2 regions of the Rothia sp. HSID18067 genome follow, and region 2 is predicted to be linked to the other one. Evidence: riboswitches for the same ligand, from Rfam matches in the RefSeq annotation. Region 2 holds a riboswitch; the other holds the start of a gene.
The links. A riboswitch is a leader RNA that binds a small molecule or an ion and turns the genes downstream of it on or off. The one in region 2 is predicted to bind thiamine pyrophosphate.

Region 1: linked by a shared signal. The riboswitch ahead of D8M23_RS03535 (bifunctional hydroxymethylpyrimidine kinase/phosphomethylpyrimidine kinase) and the one ahead of D8M23_RS10455 (ECF transporter S component) in region 2 are both predicted to bind thiamine pyrophosphate.

Annotation. Positions count from the first base shown of each region.
Region 1 is NZ_RBMF01000001.1:811,476-815,891, reverse strand. Features, by position in the region: gene D8M23_RS03545 (ABC transporter ATP-binding protein) at 1-544, shown strand, start outside; gene D8M23_RS03540 (ABC transporter ATP-binding protein) at 537-2,327, shown strand; TPP riboswitch at 2,420-2,543, shown strand; gene D8M23_RS03535 (bifunctional hydroxymethylpyrimidine kinase/phosphomethylpyrimidine kinase) at 2,641-4,284, shown strand.
Region 2 is NZ_RBMF01000004.1:44,958-49,373, forward strand. Features, by position in the region: gene D8M23_RS10440 (hypothetical protein) at 1-349, shown strand, start outside; gene D8M23_RS10445 (MFS transporter) at 440-1,855, opposite strand; gene D8M23_RS10450 (DUF4235 domain-containing protein) at 2,006-2,245, opposite strand; TPP riboswitch at 2,485-2,584, shown strand; gene D8M23_RS10455 (ECF transporter S component) at 2,640-3,239, shown strand; gene D8M23_RS10460 (ABC transporter ATP-binding protein) at 3,270-4,416, shown strand, end outside.

The DNA.
Region 1 (4,416 bases), on a different contig from region 2:
CACTCAAACGGAAGAGCGTGTGCTTCTGAGTGAATCAAACCCCATGATCTTCGCCGGAACCCTGCAAGAGCACCTACGACTAGGGACCGTGCCGCCCGACACCGCAGAAGCCGCCCGTGCAAAAGACGAATTTTTGCTCAAGATCACCGATTCCCGGGAAATTGCGCACCGGTTAGGCGGGCTCGACCCCGACGACTACTATGCTGCCCGCATCACCAGTGAAGGGGCTAACCTCTCGGGCGGGCAGCGCCAACGTTTAGCACTAGCCCGCGCTCTCGCCCAAGACGCCCAGATTCTCGTACTCACCGAACCCCTCAACTCAGTTGATGAGCCCAGCCAACGCTACATCTACGACCATTTAGAGCAGCACGTGGGCCAACCGGGGCTGCTCGAAAAAATAGCAAAAATATACATCGTCTCAACCACCGCCGAAGTGGTGCGCCGTATTGAACGCGACGGGTACGTGGTTGTAGAAGACGATGGCACCATCAAACCTTCAAGCACCACCGACAAACCCAAGAAACAGGAGGTGAACCGTGGCTAAACTACCCACCGAACCGCCCGAAGTAGTAGCCCGCATGATGGGCGCATATATTATCCACCACAAGGGCAGGGCAGCTTTCACCTTCTGCATATACCTATTCGCCAGTGTGATGGGCGCGGTCGTGCCCCTGCAGATCGGGGCTGTAGTCGATGAGGTGGTCGCTGGGAAATACACGGAATACCCGTGGAAGCCGCTAATGATTATTTTCGCGGCAACCTTTGCGGAGGCAATACTAATCTGCATCGCCATGTACAGTGCATCCCGGCTAGGTGCGCTCGTCACCCGAGAAGCCAGCATCGACACTATTGACGCCGCCCTTGACCTTGACGCGCGCACCGTCGAAGAATCCGGCAGTGGCGATCTGCTCACCCGCGTAACCGACGATCTCTCCTCGGCCTCCAACGCGGTCAGCTTCGATCTACTCGAAATCCTGTTCGTGGTGCTCTACTTTGTTGTTTCAATGGCCTCACTCGCAACACTGAGCATACCCATGAGCCTTATTTTCCTTCCCATGATTGTGGGGCTCGCGGTGCTCATGCGCCACTACCTGCCGCGTATGGCGCAGAAAAACCAGGTCGTGCAAGAAAACACGAGTGAACTCAATAGTGTGCTCACCGAAAACGTGCGCGGTGCCGCCACCATCCGTGAACTCGGGGTGCACTCAAGCCGTGAGAAAGTCTTCGATGACGGGAACAGGCACCGGTTCGAGGCGACCCTCCAAATGCAGCGCCTACGCCAAAGGTTCTACGTACTTGATGCCCTCAACGCCTGGTTTCCCACCATTGTGTGCCTGCTGTGGGGCAGCTTCTGCGTCATGCAAGGCTGGGCCAGTTGGGGTGCGGTGGCCACCGCCTCCATTATGGTGTTTAGCCTGCGCGTTATGGCAGATATTCTGGGGCATCACACTAACAATATTCGTCTGATGCTGGTGAACATGGGGCGCGTCTTCGGCGTGGTCAACCTGGCGAAAGCACAACGCGAAAAACGCACCGCAGAACGCAAAGCAGCCCGCGAGAAGCTGCGCTCCAACCCGAATGAGGCGCCCGTCGATACGCATCTTATCGAACGAGCCGAAGCCGCCGGGCACTTCTCGCACGCCATCGAATGCCGTGGGGTGTCGTACGGGTACTCCTCCCAGGCGCTTGTGCTGGAAAACATTAACGTCACCATCTCACGCGGGGAGTGCCTGGCCTTGGTGGGCCGCTCCGGGTCAGGAAAAACCACCCTGGCACGGCTGATCGGCGGCTCGCTCACCGCACTAGAGGGCACCATCAGGGTGCTCGGCAAGCCCGTAGGGAACGGTGATTTCCCCACTGATGCGCATGTGGATGGCCGTCCCCGTCTGCTTGTATGCACCCAAGAGGCCCACATCTTTTTCGGCACGGTCGCCGATAATTTCACCGCCGTAGCCCCAGAAGCCACCGAGCAGCAGATCGGCCACACCCTAGATGCGGTGGGTGCCCGCTGGTGGCGCACCCTCCCTATGGGGTTGAACACGCAGATCAGCGGCGGCGATTTTGAGCTGACCCGTGACCAGGTGCAGCAGCTGGCACTGGCACGCATCGTGCTGGCAAACCCGCACGCGGTGATCCTTGATGAATCGACCACGCAGCTTGAGCTGGTGGACGCGACCGAATCTTTACGCGCGGTCTTAGCTGACCGTGCCGTACTGATTATTTCCCATGATGCGCGTATCGCCTCCCTCGCTGACCGTGCTGTGCTGCTGGAGGATGGGAAAATCACTGCCGAAGGTACCCCAACCGAGATTTTTGAGCTGACCTAGCGGCGCGACCAAACAATAAGGCGCACATATACCCTGCGTCCATATATTACGTTGCACCTGCGGCACCCCAAGTAGCGGGTGTGTTAGAGTGAAGAAGCGATATGGGGTGCCCCGAACCCACCGGTATACACGATATGATGCCGTGGCGCGGGCTGAGAAATACCCATTGAACCTGCTCTAGTTAGAACTAGCGAAGGGATATCGAACCATGGCAGAGCAGCCTTAAATCTTATTTCTCAAACACCGAATAACCATTCTTTTATACTGTGGTGCGCCAGCAGCGATGCCGTGCCGCCCCAAGGAGACTATAGCTATGACGCTACTAGACACATCGACACCTCGTGTGCTTTCCATTGCCGGAACCGACCCCACAGGCGGTGCCGGAATCCAGGCTGATCTCAAATCTATTGCGGCAAGCGGCGGTTACGGTATGTGCGCCACAACCGCACTTGTCGCACAGAACACACAGGGGGTTCGCAGCATTTTTGCTCCACCTACCAAATTTTTAGAGGAACAGCTCGCGGCAGTTTTCGACGATGTGACTGTGGATGCCGTTAAAATCGGTATGCTCGGCGATGTCGAAACCATCACCACCGTCAAGACCTGGCTTGCAGAACATCCGGTACCGGTGGTGGTACTTGACCCGGTGATGGTTGCCTCCAGTGGTGACCGCCTGATTAGTCAAGACGCCGAGCAGGCACTGCGTGAATTGGTGGCGCAGGCAGATGTTATCACCCCGAATATCGCCGAACTCGCGGTGCTCTGTGAGAGCAACCCTGCCCAGACTTTGGAGGAGGCTCACAACCAGGCGGCCCAGCTTGCCGGGAGCACTGGCACGATCGTGATTGTTAAGGGCGGCCATTTGACGGGGGAGGACGCCGGAAACTCGGCTGTTTTCCCTGATGGAACTCATACACATGTGGCTGTTGCCCGCATTCAGACGAAGAACACCCACGGCACAGGGTGCTCGCTCTCATCAAGTCTTGCTACCCGCCTTGGACTTGCCCTTGTGAACGGCAATAATGAACTGAACGCGCGAGTACTCACGAATGCGCTGGCATGGAGCACCCGGTGGCTCAACGAAGCTATTATCGCGGGTGAGGCACTGCACGTGGGCAACGGGCAGGGCCACGGGCCGGTTGATCATCAGGCACGCGCTCGCCGTTTGGAGCGTGCAGCCGATACGAAACCGTGGGAACACTTGTATGCTGCTGAAGAGCTTACAGGTGAGAACCCCAAAAACTTGGTGAAACCCGCGCAGCAGAAATCCCCAGAGCCGAAGGTAACTCCGGCGGGCCCGTGGACGGCCGCCCTGTGGGAAGCTACCGGTGATATTTGGCGAGACATTCTCGATTTGCCGTTTATTCGCGGGCTGGGTGACGGCACGCTTGACGAGGATTTGTTCGGCTTTTACCTTGACCAGGATGCGCAGTATCTTGCCCAGTATTCTCGCGCCCTAGCTACTCTTTCGGCACGTGCCAGCTCATCGCAGGGTCAGGTGCATTGGGCGGCGGGCGCTCAGGCGGCGATTGTTGAGGAATCGCTTCTGCACGATGAATGGTTGGCGGCGCATCCTGCTATTCCTGCGGAGCAGGGCGGTATTCGGCGCGGTGCACCTTCGGCAGTGACAATGGGGTACACGAACTTTTTACGTGCTACTGCCGCTGGCGAGGATTATGTGGTGGGCGCAGCTGCGGCGCTTCCATGCTACTGGCTGTACCTTGAGATCGGTTACCGGCTCTTGGAGAAAACCCACGAGGAACACCCGTATAATGCCTGGATTTCCGTGTATGGCGGCGAAGAGTTCGCTGCGGACGTGCGCCGCTGCGTGGCGGTTGTTGAGGAAGCATTCGAGCAGGCTTCCCCCAGTCAGCGTGTTGCTGCTGCCCAAGCGTATATGAGCGCATGCTTGTATGAGCGTGACTTCTTCGACCAAGCACACCGGGCGTTACGGTAATAGCTGAACCCCTACAATACACCCGAAGAACATAAACATATTGCCCACCCAGCCATATGTTTATTCGCGCCGGATTGTTATTTGAGGCAAACGAAAGAAGCCCCTTCGCCCGAATCAAACAGCGGAACGTGT
Region 2 (4,416 bases):
GCACCGCGGTGAGGCCCTGAACGAGCTGTCGGGGTTCGCAGCCGAATGCTGGGTCGCTGCTGAGCAGCAGATCTCTTCAGAGACGCACTATGAGCTGCTGTGCGAACTGTTTGAGGGTTTGCCGCGGGATGCGTACGATACGGTGATTACGCAGCTTTCTGAGGCGGGTATTTTGACGGTGCGCACGGTGGATGACCCGCTGTACACAGACCCTGAACCGGCTGAGCTGGATGTGGCCGCCTCCGAAGAGGGCGCTCCCGGTAGCGAAACCGCCGCAGAAGATACCGCAGAAGACGCCGATGGGACTCCCGCAGGGGATACCACTCAAAACACGGAGACCACCGAGTAGGCTGAACCGCAGACTAACTAGGCACAAACGCACCGGCCGCATCACAGAACTACCCTGCGGTGCGGCCGGTGCGTTGCGGTATGCTGCCCCTTACCGCCGGTGGGCGGTCTTCTGCTCTTTCCTCTCCCGCTTCACCTGCTTCTTCTCCAGCCGGCGGGCTTTACGCTGCCGCAGCGCCTCCGGCGACTCCAGCGGCAGGAGCATGAGCAGCCCAGCCAGAATCACGATCATAATCCCCAAGATGCCCCACACCTGGGCGTTGAAAATCACCACGAAAACACCGAACAGCATGGGGGCTAAGAAGCTTGTGGCCCGCCCGGTTGTGGAGTACAAGCCGAACAGCTCACCCTCCGTGCCCGGGGCGGCAATACGCGCCAGGAACGTGCGGGATGCCGACTGCGCCGGGCCCACAAACAGGCACAGCACCAGCGCGCACACCCAGAACGTGCCCGGGTACGGGAACAGCAGCAGCGGGGTGGCGGCCAGCAGAATACCCACCAGCGAGAACACAATAATTTTCTTCGGCCCCAGGTAGTCGTCCAGGTACCCGCCAAGGACCGCACCAATAGCGGCCACGGCGTTACCGGCAATACCGAAAATAATCACATCAGAAGTGGTAAAACCGAACGTGCCCGCCGCCAGGATACCGCCGAACGTGAAAATGCCGGTCAGCCCGTCACGAAACACCGCGCTTGCCAGCAGAAAGTACAGGGTCTGCGGGGCGCTCTTCTGCAGCCGCACAATGGTTCGCCACAGCTCCCGGTACGAGGCGAACAGCCCGCCCTGGCGGGCCGGGGAAAGCCGCGTAAAACCGCGTTCTAAGAACTTCAGCTCACGCACGGGCAGCACCTCCGGCAGGAACCGCTCCCGACGCCGCATCCGCACCAGCAGCGGCAGGCAGAACACCAGGCACCAGAACGCCGAGAACAGGGCGACCGCACGGATATTGAACGCATCATCGGTGCTGAGCCGCAGCCCATTCGGTTCAAGCACGAACCCCCACAACACCACACCCAGCGCCAGCACCCCGCCCAGGTACCCGGCCGACCAGCCAAGACCCGAGATTTTGCCGATATTATTCGGGGTTGAAACCCGTGGAAGCACAGCGTTGTAGTTCACGAATGCGAACTCACTGAACACGCTTGCCGCCGACACCAGGCTCACCCCCAGCCACAGGTACGCCGGGGAGGGCGCAACGAAAAAACACAGCGCCGTCAACGCCACCAGCGACAGCGTGTTCACACCCAGCCAGAAGATGCCCTTACCCGTTTTATCGGCACGCTGGCCGGTGACCGGGGCTAACAGGGCGATGAAAAACCCCGCAATGGTCAGCCCCAGCGACAGCGCCGCAGAGGTGCCCTCCTTAGACCCGAAGTATGCACTGGTGAGGTAGACCGTGAAAATGAAGGTGGTCATGATGGTGTCGAAACTTGACGATCCGACGTCCCAAAGCACCCATGAGACCACCGAACGGCGGCTGGTGCTGTGGTCAGGTGTAGTAGCCATGTTCTTTGAAAAGCTGTCAGGCGGGCGCGACCGTGCGCATTCCGCAGAGATGTTTTGTGTGAAAAGATAAGGACACGCGGGCCGGTGCGGCGAGCCCGCGCATCCCCTCAAAATACCCGCATCAGCGGGCGGTGTACGGTACGGTACGCGCTACCGGGTGGGCAGGAAACGACGCTGGGCGCGGGCAATACCAATGCTCACCAGCGTACCCACCACCGAGGTGAGCACCGCCCAAATAATAACGTTGCGCACGGTGTCTTCAGATTCGGGGGCGATGGTCGGCGGTTCATTGCCGGTAACGCCCTTCCACACATAGCTCAGGCCCTTACCTACGAGAGCGGACGCGGCGAGGTTCACACCGGTGATGGCGATTTTGGCGACGGGGTTCATATAGTTTCTCCATTCGATAGAAATACTCTACCCTCTAGCGTATATGCTTTTACGAGGTTACGCGCACCCGGAGCGGATTTTTCAGGGTGTGATACCCGCCCCGCCACACCAAAAGCCACTTTCGGGCAGCTTCACGCCTATTACCCGCTATTCTTTGGGCAGAACACGGTCTTTGAGCGGGATTCACCAAAGCCTTCACCTGTATGTAGAATATGTATGGACCCCGGGTGGTACCCGGGCATTAACGACAGGGGAGCGCCCTACGGCGCTGAGAGTGCTACGCAGACCCTCGAACCTGATCCGGTTAGTACCGGTGTAGGGAGTCGACTATTCTCGATAACCCCGCCCACATACACGGGGCGAGGCTGTCCCCCTTCCAACGACGGGAGGAAAAATGTCAAATAAATCTCGCCTCACATGGCGTGTGAACGAAATCGTGATCGTATCGGTCGTGGCGGTAGCCTGCGCCGTAGTGTTCTGGGTGTGGGATATTGGGGTGAGCCCGGCCGCTAAAACCATTTTCGCGGCCGTCCCCGAATACCAGCCCCTCATTGGCGGTGCCTGGCTGCTCGCCGGGGTGCTCGGCGGGTACCTGATCCGCAAACCCGGTGCCGCACTGTACTGCGAGGTGGTGGCCGCCATCATCTCCGTGCTCCTGACCGGGGGCGCTTTCAGCGGTGAGATTCTGCTGGCGGGCCTCATCCAGGGTGTGGGCGCCGAAATCGCCTTTGCCGTGTTCGCATACCGGCGCTGGAACCTGCCGGTGGCGGTATTCGCCGGTGCGCTTGCGGGGCTGTTCATGGGCGGCAACGAAATCCTCATCTACTACCCGGATATGGACCCCACCAAAGCCGCAATCTACATCGTGTGCTCCGTGCTCTCGGGGCTGGTAATGTCCGGTATCGGCTCGTGGGCGCTCACTAAGGCGCTCGCGAAAACCGGTGTGCTCGCCTCCCTCGCCTCAGGGGCGCAAGCCCGCACCGTGCAGGCGTAACACCTCACTATCGCAGGAGAAAGGCACACCGTGAACACCACCACCGTGGGGCAGCACCGCACCGCAGAACCAACAGGCTCAGCGGGGGCACGCATCGAACTGGACGGGTTCGGATGGCACCACCCCGGCCGTGAAAAACCCGCGTTTTCGGGGATTACCCTGAGCATCGAACCCGGCCAGAAAGTGCTGCTGCTGGGGCCCTCCGGCGCCGGGAAATCCACCCTGCTGCACGCCCTAGCGGGAGTTATTCACGATGATGACGGGCACAGCCAGCTCGGTATTGCACGCATCGACGGGCACACACCCGCCGATGCGCGCGGAATAGTGGGGCTCATGCAGCAAGACCCGGAGTCGTCGGTGGTGCTGGCCCGCGTGGGCGACGATGTGGCCTTCGGCCCCGAAAACCTGTGCATTCCGCGCGAAGAAATCTGGGAGCGCGTCAGCCAAGCCCTGAGCGCCGTGAACCTGGAGCACCTGAGCCTGGACCACCCCACCAGCGCCCTCTCCGGCGGGCAGAAACAGCGCCTGGGGCTTGCCGGGATCCTGGCGATGCACCCGCGCGCCATCCTGCTGGATGAACCCACCGCCAACCTCGACCCGCAGGGGGTGCAGCAGGTGCGTGAGGCCGTGGTGCGGGCGGCCGCGCACACCGGGGCTACCCTCATCGTGGTGGAGCACCGGGTGAGCGTGTGGGCGCAGCACATGGACCGCGTGATCGTGCTCGGCTCCGGTGGAGGCATCACCCACGACGGCCCGCCCGAGCAGGTGCTTGATGAGGCCCGCGAAACCCTCATCGCCGACGGCGTGTGGGTGCCCGGCTACGTACCCGAAACACCCGGCACCCCAACGGCGCCAAAAGCCGAGCTGCTCTCCGCCGAAAACCTTGCTATCACGCGGGAATACCCCACCAAAAAACAGCTGCGTGCCCGCCGTAAACAGCTCAAAACCATGCCGGATGCCGCACCCGTGCGCATCAGCATGCCCACCCTGCGCGGCGGGGTGAACCTGAGCATCAGGCAGGGGGAGCACCTGAGTATCCTGGGCCCAAACGGTGCAGGAAAATCAACGCTTGCCCTCACCCTGGCCGGGCTGCTCTACGCCGCCGACGGCACCCTGTGTGCGCATCCGGCGCTGCAAAACCTCGCCCACGAGGCGCACCCCGCCAGCTGGGACGTGC